Regions from separate parts of the Streptomyces sp. NPDC047706 genome, predicted to be linked through region 1. Evidence: riboswitches for the same ligand, from Rfam matches in the RefSeq annotation. Region 1 holds a riboswitch; the other holds the start of a gene.
The links. Region 1 has a riboswitch for cobalamin ahead of ACGF8A_RS08180 (ribonucleoside-diphosphate reductase subunit alpha). Riboswitches for the same ligand answer to the same signal wherever they lie in the genome.
Positions count from the first base shown of each region.

Region 2: it holds a riboswitch for cobalamin, as region 1 does, so the genes downstream of both, metE (5-methyltetrahydropteroyltriglutamate--homocysteine S-methyltransferase) here and ACGF8A_RS08180 (ribonucleoside-diphosphate reductase subunit alpha) in region 1, are expected to answer to the same signal.

Region 1 covers NZ_JBIDCW010000005.1:191,717-198,698, forward strand. The annotation lists gene mctP (monocarboxylate uptake permease MctP) at 1-688, shown strand, start outside; gene ACGF8A_RS08175 (GNAT family N-acetyltransferase) at 833-1,339, shown strand; cobalamin riboswitch at 1,356-1,533, shown strand; gene ACGF8A_RS08180 (ribonucleoside-diphosphate reductase subunit alpha) at 1,657-4,026, shown strand; gene ACGF8A_RS08185 (ribonucleotide-diphosphate reductase subunit beta) at 4,026-5,039, shown strand; gene ACGF8A_RS08190 (hypothetical protein) at 4,952-5,209, opposite strand; gene ACGF8A_RS08195 (GlxA family transcriptional regulator) at 5,288-6,250, shown strand; gene ACGF8A_RS08200 (cytochrome P450) at 6,266-6,982, opposite strand, start outside.
Region 2 covers NZ_JBIDCW010000024.1:38,047-45,028, reverse strand. The annotation lists gene ACGF8A_RS25915 (metal ABC transporter solute-binding protein, Zn/Mn family) at 1-752, opposite strand, end outside; gene ACGF8A_RS25910 (metal ABC transporter permease) at 710-1,579, opposite strand; gene ACGF8A_RS25905 (ATP-binding cassette domain-containing protein) at 1,576-2,211, opposite strand; cobalamin riboswitch at 2,350-2,574, shown strand; gene metE (5-methyltetrahydropteroyltriglutamate--homocysteine S-methyltransferase) at 2,738-5,056, shown strand; gene ACGF8A_RS25895 (MATE family efflux transporter) at 5,282-6,682, opposite strand; gene ACGF8A_RS25890 (LLM class F420-dependent oxidoreductase) at 6,739-6,982, opposite strand, start outside.

The sequences.
Region 1 (6,982 bases):
GGCCGGCGTCAAGGTGGAGAACGGCCAGCTGGCGATCCCCCAGCTCTTCGAGAACATGTTCCCGGACTGGTTCACCGGCGTCGCGTTCGCGGCGATCGGCATCGGCGCGCTGGTCCCGGCGGCCATCATGTCGATCGCGGCGGCCAACCTCTTCACCCGCAACATCTACAGGGACTTCCTCAAGCCGGACGCCACACCCGCGCAGGAGACCAAGGTCTCCAAGCTGGTGTCGCTGCTGGTGAAGGTCGGCGCCCTCGTGTTCGTCCTGGGCATGGACAAGACGGTCGCCATCAACTTCCAGCTGCTGGGCGGCATCTGGATCCTCCAGACCATGCCCGCACTGGTCGGCGGCCTGTTCACGCGCTGGTTCCACCGCTGGGCCCTGCTGGCCGGCTGGGCGGTCGGCATGATCTACGGCACGGTCGCCGCGTACGGCGTCGCCTCCCCGACGCAGAAGCACTTCGGCGGCTCGTCGGCGGAGATCCCCGGCATCGGGGAGATCGGCTACATCGGCCTCACGGCGTTCGTCCTGAACCTGGTGGTCACGGTGGTCCTCACCTTCGTCCTGAAGGCCGTGAAGGCCCCCGAGGGCGTCGACGAGACCAAGCCCGGGGACTACACGGCGGACGCGGGCGACCCGGGCGTCCAGGTGGAACTGCCGCCGGCGACCGCGGGGGCAGGTCACTAGAGAACGCGAGACAACGCCCGCAAGGGGCGCGGGGCCGTATCGCCACGCGGCGCCGCCGCGTGGCGCGACCAGCCACCCCACCACCCGCAGCGGGCCGCCGGCATCAAGCACAACGGCGGCCCGCTGTCGTGCACACTCCCCCCCATGGACTTCGTCATCCGCCCCGCACTGCCCACCGACCACGCCCCCCTCGGCGACATCACGGCCCAGGCCTACCTCCAGGACGGCCTGCTCGACTTCGGCGAGAGTGACGAATACCTCGGCGAACTCAGAAACGTCGCCAAGCGAGCCGCCGCAGCCGAAGTCCTGGTGGCCGCAGACAACGGCCGCGTCCTCGGCGGCGTGACCTTCGTCCCGTCCGGCGGCCCCATGGCCGACGTGGCCCGCCCCGCGGAGGCCGAGATCCGTATGCTCGCCGTCGCCCGGGAGGCCCGCGGCCGGGGCGTGGGCGAGGCCCTCGTGCGCGCCTGCATCGACCGCGCACGCACCACGGACGGCTGCACCGGCATCGTCCTCTCCACCCAGCGCACCATGCACACAGCCCACCGCATCTACGAACGTCTGGGCTTCGTGCGCACTCCGGAGCGCGACTGGAACCCTCTCGCGCACCTTGACGACATCACGCTCCTCACCTACCAGTTGACGCTCTGAAGTTGTCGGCGACACAACATATGGGGGTGCCTTCGGCGCCCGGCACTAGATGTATGCTCATGCTCGCTGTCGCCGCAGGGGAATCCGGTGCGAATCCGGAACTGTCCCGCAACGGTGTACTTGCGTGCACCCGCCCTGAACAGGGCGCGCACGCCTGTTCAGTCCGAGGACCTGCCGACAGTGCGCCCGGCCGTCCGGTCCGGGTGTCCTGACGTCCGGGTCTCGTGGAATGGGCCGGTGGACGCGACGCCCCGTGCGCTCGTGTGCTGCCCCCTGCCCTCGGCGAGGCCCCTGTGCCGAGCGAGGGAGAGCCCCACGTGACCATCGCGCCAGCCGCACCGGCCGAAGCGACAACGGTGGAAGTGGAATCCGACGGTCCAAAAACCGCGCTGCTGCGGACCCTGGCCGAGCTGACCGCCGACCTCCCCGACGCCGACCCCGGCCGGGTCGCCGCCGCCGCGCTGCGCGGCCGCTCCGCGCGGGCCGACGAGAGCGAACTGCGTGAGCTGGCCACGGAGGCCGCCGCCGGCCTGATCTCCGAGGACCCCGCCTACTCCCGGCTCGCCGCCCGGCTGCTGACCGTCTCCATCGCCGCGGAGGCCGCCTCCCAGGGCGTCACGACCTTCACGGAGTCCGTCGCCGTGGGGCACCGGGAAGGCCTCATCGCCGACCGCACGGCCGACTTCGTACGCCTGCACGCCGACCGTCTGAACGCCCTGATCGACCCGGCCGGCGACGACCGCTTCGGCTACTTCGGCCTGCGCACGCTGCACAGCCGCTATCTGCTCCGGCACCCGATCACCCGCAAGGTCGTCGAGACGCCCCAGCACTTCATGCTGCGCGTCGCCGCCGGCCTCGCCGAGGACGACACCCCCCGGTCGGTGGACGAAGTCGCCGCGCTCTACGGGCTCATGAGCCGTCTGGACTACCTCCCCTCCTCCCCGACCCTCTTCAACTCCGGCACCCGCCACCCCCAGATGTCGTCCTGCTACCTCCTGGACTCCCCCCTGGACGAGCTGGACTCCATCTACGACCGCTACCACCAGGTCGCCCGGCTCTCCAAGCACGCCGGGGGCATCGGGCTGTCGTACTCCCGGATCCGTTCCCGTGGTTCGCTGATCCGCGGCACCAACGGCCACTCCAACGGCATCGTCCCGTTCCTGAAGACGCTGGACGCCTCGGTCGCCGCCGTGAACCAGGGCGGCCGGCGCAAGGGCGCGGCCGCGGTCTACCTGGAGACCTGGCACTCCGACATCGAGGAGTTCCTGGAGCTGCGGGACAACACCGGTGAGGACGCCCGCCGTACGCACAACCTCAACCTCGCGCACTGGATCCCGGACGAGTTCATGCGCCGGGTGAACGCGGACGCCCCGTGGTCGCTGTTCTCGCCGTCGGACGTGCCCGAGCTGGTCGACCTGTGGGGCGAGGAGTTCGACGCCGCGTACCGCGAGGCCGAGGAGAAGGGCCTGGCGAAGAAGGCGCTGCCCGCCCGCGAGCTGTACGGCCGGATGATGCGCACCCTCGCGCAGACCGGCAACGGCTGGATGACCTTCAAGGACGCCGCCAACCGCACCGCCAACCAGACCGCCGAGCCCGGCCACGTCGTCCACTCCTCGAACCTCTGCACGGAGATCCTGGAGGTCACGAGCGACGGGGAGACGGCCGTGTGCAACCTGGGCTCGGTCAACCTGGGCGCGTTCGTCGTGGGCGACGGCATCGACTGGGAGCGGCTGGACGCGACCGTCCGCACCGCCGTCACCTTCCTCGACCGCGTGGTCGACATCAACTTCTACCCGACCGAGGAGGCGGGCCGCTCCAACTCCCGGTGGCGTCCGGTCGGCCTCGGCGCGATGGGCCTGCAGGACGTCTTCTTCAAGCTGCGCCTGCCGTTCGACTCACCCGAGGCGAAGGCCCTCTCCACCCGCATCGCCGAGCGCGTCATGCTCGCCGCGTACGAGGCGTCCGCCGACCTCGCCGAGCGCAACGGGCCGCTGCCGGCGTGGGACAGGACCCGCGCCGCCCGCGGTGTGCTCCACCCCGACCACTACGGCGTCGAGCCTGCCTGGCCGGAGCGCTGGGCCGCCCTGCGCGAGCGGATCGCCGCGGTCGGCATGCGCAACTCCCTGCTGCTGGCCATCGCGCCCACCGCGACGATCGCCTCGATCGCCGGTGTGTACGAGTGCATCGAGCCGCAGGTCTCGAACCTCTTCAAGCGTGAGACGCTGTCCGGCGAGTTCCTCCAGGTCAACTCCTACCTGGTGCGGGAGCTGAAGGCGCTCGGCGTCTGGGACGCGCGCACCCGTGAGGCGCTGCGCGAGGCCAACGGCTCGGTGCAGGAGTTCGCCTGGATCCCCGAGGACGTGCGGCGGCTCTACCGCACGGCCTGGGAGATCCCGCAGCGCGGGCTCATCGACATGGCGGCCGCGCGGACCCCGTACCTCGACCAGGCCCAGTCGCTGAACCTCTTCCTGGAGACGCCGACCATCGGCAAGCTCTCCTCGATGTACGCCTACGCCTGGAAGTCGGGCCTGAAGACGACGTACTACCTGCGCTCGCGCCCGGCGACCCGGATCGCCCGCGCGGCCCAGGCACAAGAGCGAGCCACCATCCCCGTACAGGCGACGCCCGATCCCGAAGCGGTCGCCTGCTCCCTGGAAAACCCCGAGTCCTGCGAGGCCTGCCAGTAATGTCCACCCGTTCCCAGAACCTTCTCGACCCCGGCTTCGAGCTGACTCTGCGTCCGATGCGCTACCCGGACTTCTACGAGCGCTACCGGGACGCCATCAAGAACACCTGGACCGTGGAGGAGGTCGACCTCCACTCGGACGTCGCCGACCTCGCGAAGCTCTCGCCGGAGGAGCAGCACCTGATCGGCCGTCTCGTGGCGTTCTTCGCGACGGGCGACTCGATCGTGGCGAACAACCTGGTGCTGACGCTCTACAAGCACATCAACTCCCCCGAGGCACGGCTCTACCTGAGCCGCCAGCTGTTCGAGGAGGCGGTGCACGTCCAGTTCTATCTGACCCTGCTGGACACCTACCTCCCCGACCCGGAGGACCGGGCGGCGGCCTTCGACGCCGTCGAGAGCATCCCGTCCATCCGCGAGAAGGCCGAGTTCTGCTTCAAGTGGATCAATGAGGTCGAGAAGCTGGACCGCCTGGAGTCCAAGGCCGACCGCCGCCGCTTCCTGCTCAACCTCATCTGCTTCGCCGCGTGCATCGAGGGCCTGTTCTTCTACGGCGCCTTCGCGTACGTCTACTGGTTCCGCAGCCGGGGTCTGCTGCACGGCCTGGCGACGGGCACCAACTGGGTGTTCCGCGACGAGACCATGCACATGAGCTTCGCGTTCGACGTGGTGGACACCGTCCGCAAGGAGGAGCCGGACCTCTTCGACGACCAGCTCCAGCAGCAGGTCACCGACATGCTGCGGGAGGCCGTCGAGGCCGAGCTGCAGTTCGCGCGCGACCTCTGTGGTGACGGCCTCCCGGGCATGAACACCGACTCGATGCGGCAGTACCTGGAGTGCGTCGCCGACCAGCGCCTGACGCGCCTCGGCTTCGCCCCGGTCCACGGCTCCGAGAACCCCTTCTCCTTCATGGAGCTGCAGGGGGTTCAGGAGCTGACCAACTTCTTCGAGCGGCGTCCCTCCGCGTACCAGGTCGCCGTGGAGGGCACGGTCGACCTGGACGAGGACTTCTGATCCTCCTTCTCCCCGAAGCGGTCCTGGGCCTCCCTGATCTCCCGGCCGACGCGTCGCTCGTGCGCGATGCCGAGGAGGGCGGGGAGGACCATGACCGCGAAGAGTCCGGCCACGGCCAGCATTCCGATGAGGGCTTCGATCTGGTTCGCGTTCATGGACACCACTCTCACGCCGGATACTCCTTACCGACAGTGGCAGGACTGCCGTAGACCCTCGATTTACTGCCACCGCTGGGGCACACTGGGCACATGCTCCAGAACGTGGCCGCCGTCCTCGTCGACGGTGTGAACCCCTTCGAGCTCGGCGTCGTATGCGAGGTCTTCGGCATCGACCGGAGCGACGACGGACTGCCGGTGTACGACTTCGCGGTCACCTCCGCCGAGGGGCCCCGGCTGCGGTCGAACGCCGGCTTCTCCATGCAGGTCGAGCACGGTCTGGACCGCCTGGAGACGGCCGACCTGATCGCCGTGCCGGCCGGCTCCCGCTACGAGACGCGGACCTTCCCGCCCGACCTGCTCGACGCCCTGCGCCGGGGCGTCGACCGGGGCGCACGTGTGCTCAGCGTGTGCTCCGGGGTCTTCGTGCTGGGCGCCGCCGGGCTGCTGGACGGACGGCGGTGCGCCGTGCACTGGCGGCACGCAGACGAGCTGGAGCGGCAGTATCCCCGGGCCGTCGTCGAGCCCGACGTGCTGTACGTCGACGAGGACCCGGTGATCACCTCCGCCGGTACGGCCGCGGGCATCGACGCCTGCCTGCACATCGTGCGCAAGGAGCAGGGGCCGGAGGTGGCCAACAGGATCGCCCGGCGGATGGTGGTGCCGCCGCACCGGGACGGCGGCCAGGCCCAGTACATCGAGCGCCCGCTGCCCCGCTCCGAGGGCGACGCGGTCGCCGAGGTGCTGGTGTGGATGGAGCGCAACCTCGACCAGGAGGTCACCGTCGAGCAGCTCGCCGCCCGCGCCCTGATGTCGCCGCGCACCTTCGCCCGCCGCTTCCAGCAGGAGACGGGGACCACTCCGTACCGCTGGATCCTGCGCCAACGGGTGCTGCTGGCCCAGCGGTTGCTGGAAGCGACGGACGAGACGGTGGACGCGATCGCCGGCCGGACGGGGTTCGGCAACGCGGCGGCGCTGCGTCACCAGTTCGTCCGCGCGCTCGGGACCACCCCCCACGCCTACCGGCGCACGTTCAGGGGCCCACAGGCCGCCTGACCGCACGCGCGACGCTCACCTCGGCACCGGCGTGAGCAGCAGCTTGTGCGGACGGAGCGTGATGCCCACCCGGGTGGCGTCGTTCGACCCCGGCACCTGCTCGAAGCGGTACTTCGTCGCCACCGCCGCCGTGATCAGCGTCAGCTGGGCCATCGAGAAGTGGTCGCTCGGGCACTTGCGATTACCCACGCTGAACGGACTCATGGCATATTTCGGCACGTCCTTGACGCGTTCGGGAAGCCACCGGTCCGGGTCGAACTCCAGGTTGTCCGGATACGATCGCGCATCGCGCTGTATCGCGTACGGACTGTAGATGATGTCCGCCCCGGCCGGAATGCGATAGCCGCCGAGTTCCGTGTCGGTGACCGCCCGCCGGGTCAGTATCCACACGGCGGGGCGCAAACGCATCGCCTCCACGACGACATTGTTCGTGTGCGTGAGCTTCCGGACGTCCTCGAATGCGACGGGCCGGCCGCCGGTGACGGATTCTGCTTCGTCCCGGATGCGGTCGGCGTGTTCCGGATGTTCGGCGAGCACCTGGAGCAGCCACATGATCGTGGAAGCCACGGTTTCGCTTCCCGGGGTGAGTATCGCGACCACCTGGTCGTGGATCTCCTGTTCCCCGATGGGCTCGCCATTCTCGTCCTTCGCCTCCAGCAATGCCGTCAGCAAATCGTCCGGCTTTTGACCGCTTGCCCGGCGTTCGGCCACGATCTCGTCGACCAGGAGATG
Region 2 (6,982 bases), on a different contig from region 1:
GGGTAGTTGACGATCTCGACCTGCTCCGCGCCCGAGTCGGGCAGCACCGTACCCGTCGTCATGTGTGCGTTGTCCAGGACGAGTCGGGGCTTGGTCTTCGACAGCTCGGACAGCTGCTTCGCCGTCACGGCCTCGGGCCCGAAGGTGCCGGCGAGTTCGGCGCCCGCCAGCTTCGCCGCCCACGTCGTGAACACCTGGGCGACGACGGTGGGCCGCTTCCCCTGCGGCCACTTGGCCTTCAGGCCCTTCTGCAGCGCCGCGTACTGCGAGTCGAAGGAGGCGGTCCACCGCGCGGCGGCGTCCTGGGTGCCGAACAGCTGGGCCAGACGGGCGACTTCGGCCTTCGCCTTGTCCGCGTCGTTGTCGAGAGCGACCTCGACCAGCTCGGCGTCGGACCCGGCCGCCTCCTTGATCTTCGCGGCGTACGGCTCGAAGGGCGCGTAGAGCACGTAGTCGGCGTCCGCCACCGCCGCGAGGTCGGAGGGCTTGGGGTCGTAGTCGGGGGCGTGCTGCACCGACTGCGGGACGATGACCTCGACGTCCCCGGCGCCGGCCGCCTTGGCGAGGGCGGCCTCCCAGGTGGTGGTGGCGACGACCACCGGCGAGGAGTCCTTGGCCCCGGACGACGCCGGCGGCGCGGTCGACGCGGAACCGGACCCGGTGTCGCCGCCGCAGCCGGTCGTGGTCAGGGCGAGCCCCGCGGCGAGGGTCAGTGCGAGGAGGGAAGAGTTGCGGACGCGGGTGCGCGCCATGAGCTGATTCTCCGTTCGGGTATGAGATGGACGGCGAGGACGACCACGCCGGCGGTGAGGACGAGGACGGGCCCGGGCGGCCAGTCGAAGCGGAGGGCGACGAGGAACCCGGTGAGGTTCACGGCGACTCCGATGCCGACCGCCCAGGCGGTGATGGACTTCAGGGAGGTGCCGAGGCGGCGGGCGGCGAGCGCGGGCAGCAAGGTGAGGGCGTCGACGAGCAGCGCGCCCGTGAGCTTGATGGCTCCGGCGACGGCCACCGCGACCAGGACGAGCAGCACCAGGGTGAGCCGCTCGACCCGGACGCCCGAGGACAGGGCCAGTTCACGGTCGTACAGCAGCAGGGCGAGGTCGCGGCGCCGCCACCAGAACAGGGCCGGGACGGCGACGGCCAGGGCACCGATCACCCACAGGTCGGCCGTGTCCACGGAGAGGATCGATCCCCACAGCAGGGCGAACGCGCCCGCCGCGTTGACCCCGGAGACCGCCAGCACGAGCAGCGCCGCCGCGATCGCCAGGCTCATGAGCAGGCCCATCGCCCCCGACAGCCCGTCCGGGGTGCGGGCCAGCGGCGCGACCCCGGCTCCGGCGAGGGCGCAGGCGAGGAGCGCGCACAGCATCGGGTCGAGCCCGGTCAGCAGACCGACCGCGATGCCGAGCAGCGCCACATGCATCATGGCGAACCGCACCGGCATGATGTCGAGGCCGACGATCACGACGCCCACCACGGGCAGGCCCACGGCCGCCAGCAGCAGGGCGGCACCCGCACGCTGGACCGGGACGAGTTGCAGCAGCTGGCCGACGTCGGCCGCGGCCAGGGCGGTCACCGCACCTCCCGCAGACTGCCCGCGGCCATCTCCAGCACCCGGTCGCAGCGGTCGGCCAGCGCCCGGTCGTGGGTGACGACCACGACGGTCACCGGCAGGGACAGCAGCACGTCGGCGGCCTCCTCCTGCCCGGCGAAGTCGAGTGCCGCGGTGGGTTCGTCGGCCAGCAGCACGCCGGCGCCCGCGGCGACACAGCCGACCGCCCGCGCCAGGTACATCCGCTGCAACTGGCCGCCGGACAGGGTGTGCAACGGCCGGTCCACGAGCTGCCCGACGCCCAGCTTCGCCGCCGCCTCGACCGCCTCGGCCCTGGCACCGCCACTGGCCAGCAACTCCCCGGCCAGCAGCGGGAAACGGCCAGCCGCCGGCTTCTGCGGAATCCACGCGCACGCCCGGCGCCGCCACGCCCACTCGGCCGCGCTGCGGGTGTCCCGGCCGCCCACCAGGATCCGGCCGCCGGCCCGGCGGTGCAGGCCGAGCACCGCCCGCAGCAACGTGGTCTTGCCCGAGCCGTTGGTACCGGTCAGCGCCACCCGCCCGCCGGCCGCGATGTCGAGGTCGACGCCCCGCACGGCCTCCACGCGGCCGTGCCGGCAGGCGACTTCGCGCATCACGACGTCCAGTCCTTCCATGCCACCTCCTCGCTCCTGAACAGGTGTCGGAAGCGGAGGGCGGTTGGTTCCCGGGCATCGCGCGGTGCGTGACGTCTCCGTGTCCGACTTCACCATCCGAATGCCGGACCTGCCCTCCCCGCCCGCGCGACGCCGCGTAGGGTGGTGCGCGCAGCTGGTTCGCCCCGTCCGCCAGGCGGGATGCGTCGCAAGAGGGAACCCGGTGGGAATCCGGGACTGCCCCGCAGCGGTGAGTGGGAACGACCGCCGTCACACGCACTGGGCCCGAGGAAGAGGGCCTGGGAAGCGACGGCCAGTAGGTGTCTCGTACGACACGAGGCGTGCCCGCGAGTCCGAAGACCTGCCAACTGCCCGCGCGCGAACCCTCGTGCGCGGACATCCCGGTGACCTCGAGGGCGGGTCGGCGTACATACCAGGCGGACGACCGCGCTGTGCCGCGCGGGGTCGTTTCCGTCCGGTCCGTCACCCTTCGCGTTCTCGTCCCGTCTCCGGGTTCTCAGGGATTCATCTCGCGAAGGAGATCTCCGTGACATCGAAGTCCGCAGCCGCGGCAGCACGGGCCACCGTGTACGGCTACCCCCGCCAGGGTCAGAACCGGGAACTGAAGAAGGCGATCGAGGGCTACTGGAAGGGCCGCGTCACCGCGGACGCCCTCCGAGCCACCGCCGCCGAGCTGCGCGCCGGCAACTGGCGCTGGCTCGCCGAGGCCGGCATCCACGAGGTACCGACCGGCGACTTCTCGTACTACGACCATGTTCTCGACACCACCGTCATGGTCGGCGCGATCCCCGCCCGGCACCGGGAGGCCGTCACCGCCGACGCGCTCGACGGCTACTTCGCCATGGCCCGCGGCACCCAGGACGTGGCGCCGCTGGAGATGACCAAGTGGTTCGACACCAACTACCACTACCTGGTTCCCGAGCTGGGTCCGGACACCGTGTTCGCCGCCGACTCCACCAAGCAGGTCGCCGAGCTGAAGGAGGCCCTCGCCCTGGGTCCGACGGCCCGCCCGGTCCTCGTCGGCCCCGTCACCTACCTCCTGCTCGCCAAGCCCGCGCCAGGCGTCCCCGCGGACTTCGAACCGCTCACTCTGCTGGACCGGCTCCTGCCGGTGTACGCCGAGGTCCTCGCCGACCTGCGCGCGGCGGGCGCCGAGTGGGTTCAGCTCGACGAACCCGCCCTCGTCCAGGACCGCACGCCCGCCGAGCTGAACGCCGCGGCCCGCGCCTACCGCGAGCTCGGCGCCCTGCCCGACCGGCCCCAGCTGCTCGTCGCCTCGTACTTCGACCGGCTCGGCGACGCCCTGCCGGTCCTGGCCAAGGCCCCCGTCGAGGGTCTCGCGCTGGACTTCACCGAGGCCGCCGCCGCCAACCTGGACGCCCTCGCCGCCGTCGGCGGTCTGCCGGGCAAGCGTCTCGTCGCCGGCGTCGTCAACGGCCGCAACATCTGGGTCAACGACCTGGAGAAGTCCCTGGCCACCCTCGGTACCCTGCTGGGCCTGGCGGACCGCGTCGACGTGGCCGCCTCCTGCTCGCTGCTGCACGTGCCCCTGGACACCGCTGCGGAGCGGGACATCGAGCCGCAGATCCTGCGCTGGCTCGCCTTCGCCCGGCAGAAGACCGCCGAGGTCGTCACTCTCGCCAGGGGCCTCGCCCAGGGCACCGGCACGGTCACGGCGGAGCTGGCCGCCAACCGTGCCGACCTCGCGTCCCGCGCCGGCTCGCCGATCACCCATGACCCGGCCGTCCGCGCCCGCGCCGCCGCCGTCACGGAGGCCGACGCCCGCCGCTCCCAGCCCTACGCCGAGCGGGCCGCCGCCCAGCGCGCCCACCTCGGCCTGCCCCTGCTGCCGACCACGACCATCGGTTCCTTCCCGCAGACCGGCGAGCTGCGCGCCGCCCGCGCCGATCTGCGGGCCGGGCGGATCGACGACGCCGGCTACGAGGAGCGCATCAAGGCCGAGATCCAGGAAGTGATCGCCTTCCAGGAGAAGACCGGCCTCGACGTCCTCGTGCACGGCGAGCCCGAACGCAACGACATGGTCCAGTACTTCGCCGAGCAGCTCACCGGCTATCTCGCCACCCAGCACGGCTGGGTCCAGTCGTACGGCACCCGGTACGTCCGCCCGCCGATCCTGGCCGGCGACATCTCCCGCCCCGAGCCGATGACGGTGCGCTGGACGACGTACGCCCAGTCCCTCACCGGCCGTCCGGTCAAGGGCATGCTCACCGGGCCGGTCACCATGCTCGCGTGGTCCTTCGTCCGTGACGACCAGCCCCTCGGCGCCACCGCACGCCAGGTCGCCCTCGCTCTGCGGGACGAGGTGGGCGACCTGGAGGCGGCCGGGACCTCCGTCATCCAGGTCGACGAGCCGGCGCTGCGCGAGACCCTGCCGCTGCGCTCGGCCGACCACGCCGCCTACCTGGCGTGGGCGACGGAGGCGTTCCGGCTCACCACCGGCGGCGTTCGGCCGGACACCCAGATCCACACGCACATGTGCTACGCCGAGTTCGGGGACATCGTGCAGGCGATCGACGACCTCGACGCGGACGTCATCAGCCTGGAGGCCGCCCGTTCGCACATGCAGGTCGCCCGCGAACTGTCCGCGCACGGCTATCCGCGCGAGGCCGGGCCCGGCGTGTACGACATCCACTCCCCGCGCGTCCCGAGCGCCGAGGAGGCCGCCGAACTGCTGCGCACCGGCCTCAGGGCGATCCCGGCCGAGCGGCTGTGGGTCAACCCGGACTGCGGTCTGAAGACCCGCGGCTGGCCGGAGACCCGGGCGTCCCTGGAGAACCTGGTGGCCGCGGCCCGCACGGTCCGCACGGAGCTGCCCGCCTCCTGAAGTCGAGCCGGGAGCGCGTGAACACTTCCGGCTCGTGCAGCAGGGCCACAGCAACGAGGAAGCCTGCCGGCTCGTCGGGACCGATGCCCGGGCCGGCAGGAAGTGGCGCAACGGTCGCAGCGCCGACCGCAGACAGAGGGCGGCACCAACGTTCAACGCGGCGGTGCCGCCTTCCGGGCCGTCCCGGCATGCGGTGGAGCCCCGGAACAGATCAGTCCGTCACCCCTACCCCGGGACAGCCGCGTCCGGCGTTCGCGCCCCGGTCCGGAACCGGCGCCGGTAGCGCAGGTGGAGCAGCAGGGCGTGCAGCAGGGCGAATGCCGTCCAGGCCAGATAGAGGCCGGTCAGGCCCAGGCCGAGGTGGACGCCGAGGAGCCAGCCGAGCGGGATGAGGAGCGTGTAGTCCGAGGTGATGGACGCGGTCATGACCGACCGGGTGTCCCCCGCGGCCCGCAGCAGTGAGCCCCGCGTCATCGCGAACACCATCGGTGCCATGCTCAGCAGCGCCAGGGGCGTGGTCTCCCAGGCCAGCCGGGCGACCACCGGGTCCTCGGTGATCAGGGAGATCAGTGGCCGTCCGAGGAGCAGTGCGACCGCCGCCGGCAGGGCGAGCAGGAGCAGCAGCAGCCTCGTACCCGCCCGGTGCCAGTCGTCGGCCCGGCCGCGGTCGCCCCGGCCGAGTTCCTGCCCGGCCAGGACCATGACCGCGGAGGCGCCGGAGGCCAGGACGGTGAAGACCACCAGGAGCAGGTTGTCCACGATGCGGTACGCCGCCAGGTCGTGGGTGCCCATCCGCGCGGCGAAACCCGCGAGCAGGGCTTCGTTGACGTAGCCGATGCCCAGGGTGCTCATCTCGGGCCAGCCGATGCGCCACAGGTTTCGCGTGATGTCCCCGGTGCTGCCGGCCGGTTCGCCGGTCGTCCGGAGCAGGCGGGTGCGGCAGTACAGCAGCAGATGGCCGGTCCCGGCGGCGGTGGCGGCCAGGGTGGCGACGGCGGCGCCGGTGACGCCCAGGCCGGCCCGGAAGACGAGCAGCAGGCCGAGGGGCAGGTTCACGGCGTTGACCAGCACCGCCGTGTACATGGAGACCCGGGTCGCGCCGATCCCGGCACAGGCGCCCTGGAGTGTGAACGACACGGCGGCGACGGGCACGGCCCAGGCCAGCACGCGCAGATAGGCGGTGCCGGGCCCGATGAGGTCCTGCGGGGCGCCGAGCACGGTCAGCACGGGTGTGGCCGACGCGTACAGCAGCGCCCCGACGACGACGCCCGCGCCGAGTGCCGTGAGAACACCGGCGCGGACCACCCAGGCGACCTCGTCCGGGCGGCCCGCGCCGTGGCGCTGGGCGACCAGCACCTGGACGGCGGTCGCCCAGCCGCGAACGACGATGAGCGCCACCAGGTACACGGGGGCGGCGAGCGCGAAGGCGCTGAGGGCTTCGGTGGACAGGCGGGCCAGCATGACCGTGTCCACGATGTTCAGGACGATCTGGGTGAGACCTGCGATCAGCAGCGGGTACGCCAGCCTCCAGACGGCCCGGACGGCGGGTGGGGCCGACTCGGCGGGTGGGGCCGGCCCGCCCGCTGGGGTCGGCCCGCCCGGTTCGTCGCCGGAGGAGTCCTTCACCGAAGGGGCAGCCCCATGGGGGTCCCCCGCGGCAGGCTCCGCCGGGAAGGAGTCCGTCACAGCGCGGCCTGGGCGGCTTCCAGGAGCTCGATGTCGCGGTCGAGCAGGATCAGGGTGTCCACGCGGGAGTCCTTCCAGGCGATGATCCGGTCGACGATCGCGGGCAGCGGGCCGACGAGCGCGACCTGGTCCAGCAGCGTGTCGGGGACGGCGGCGACGGCCTCACCCTTGTGGCCTTCGGCGAGCCGGGTGCGGATCGCGTGCGCCGGCCCTTCGTATCCCATCTGGCAGGCCACGTCG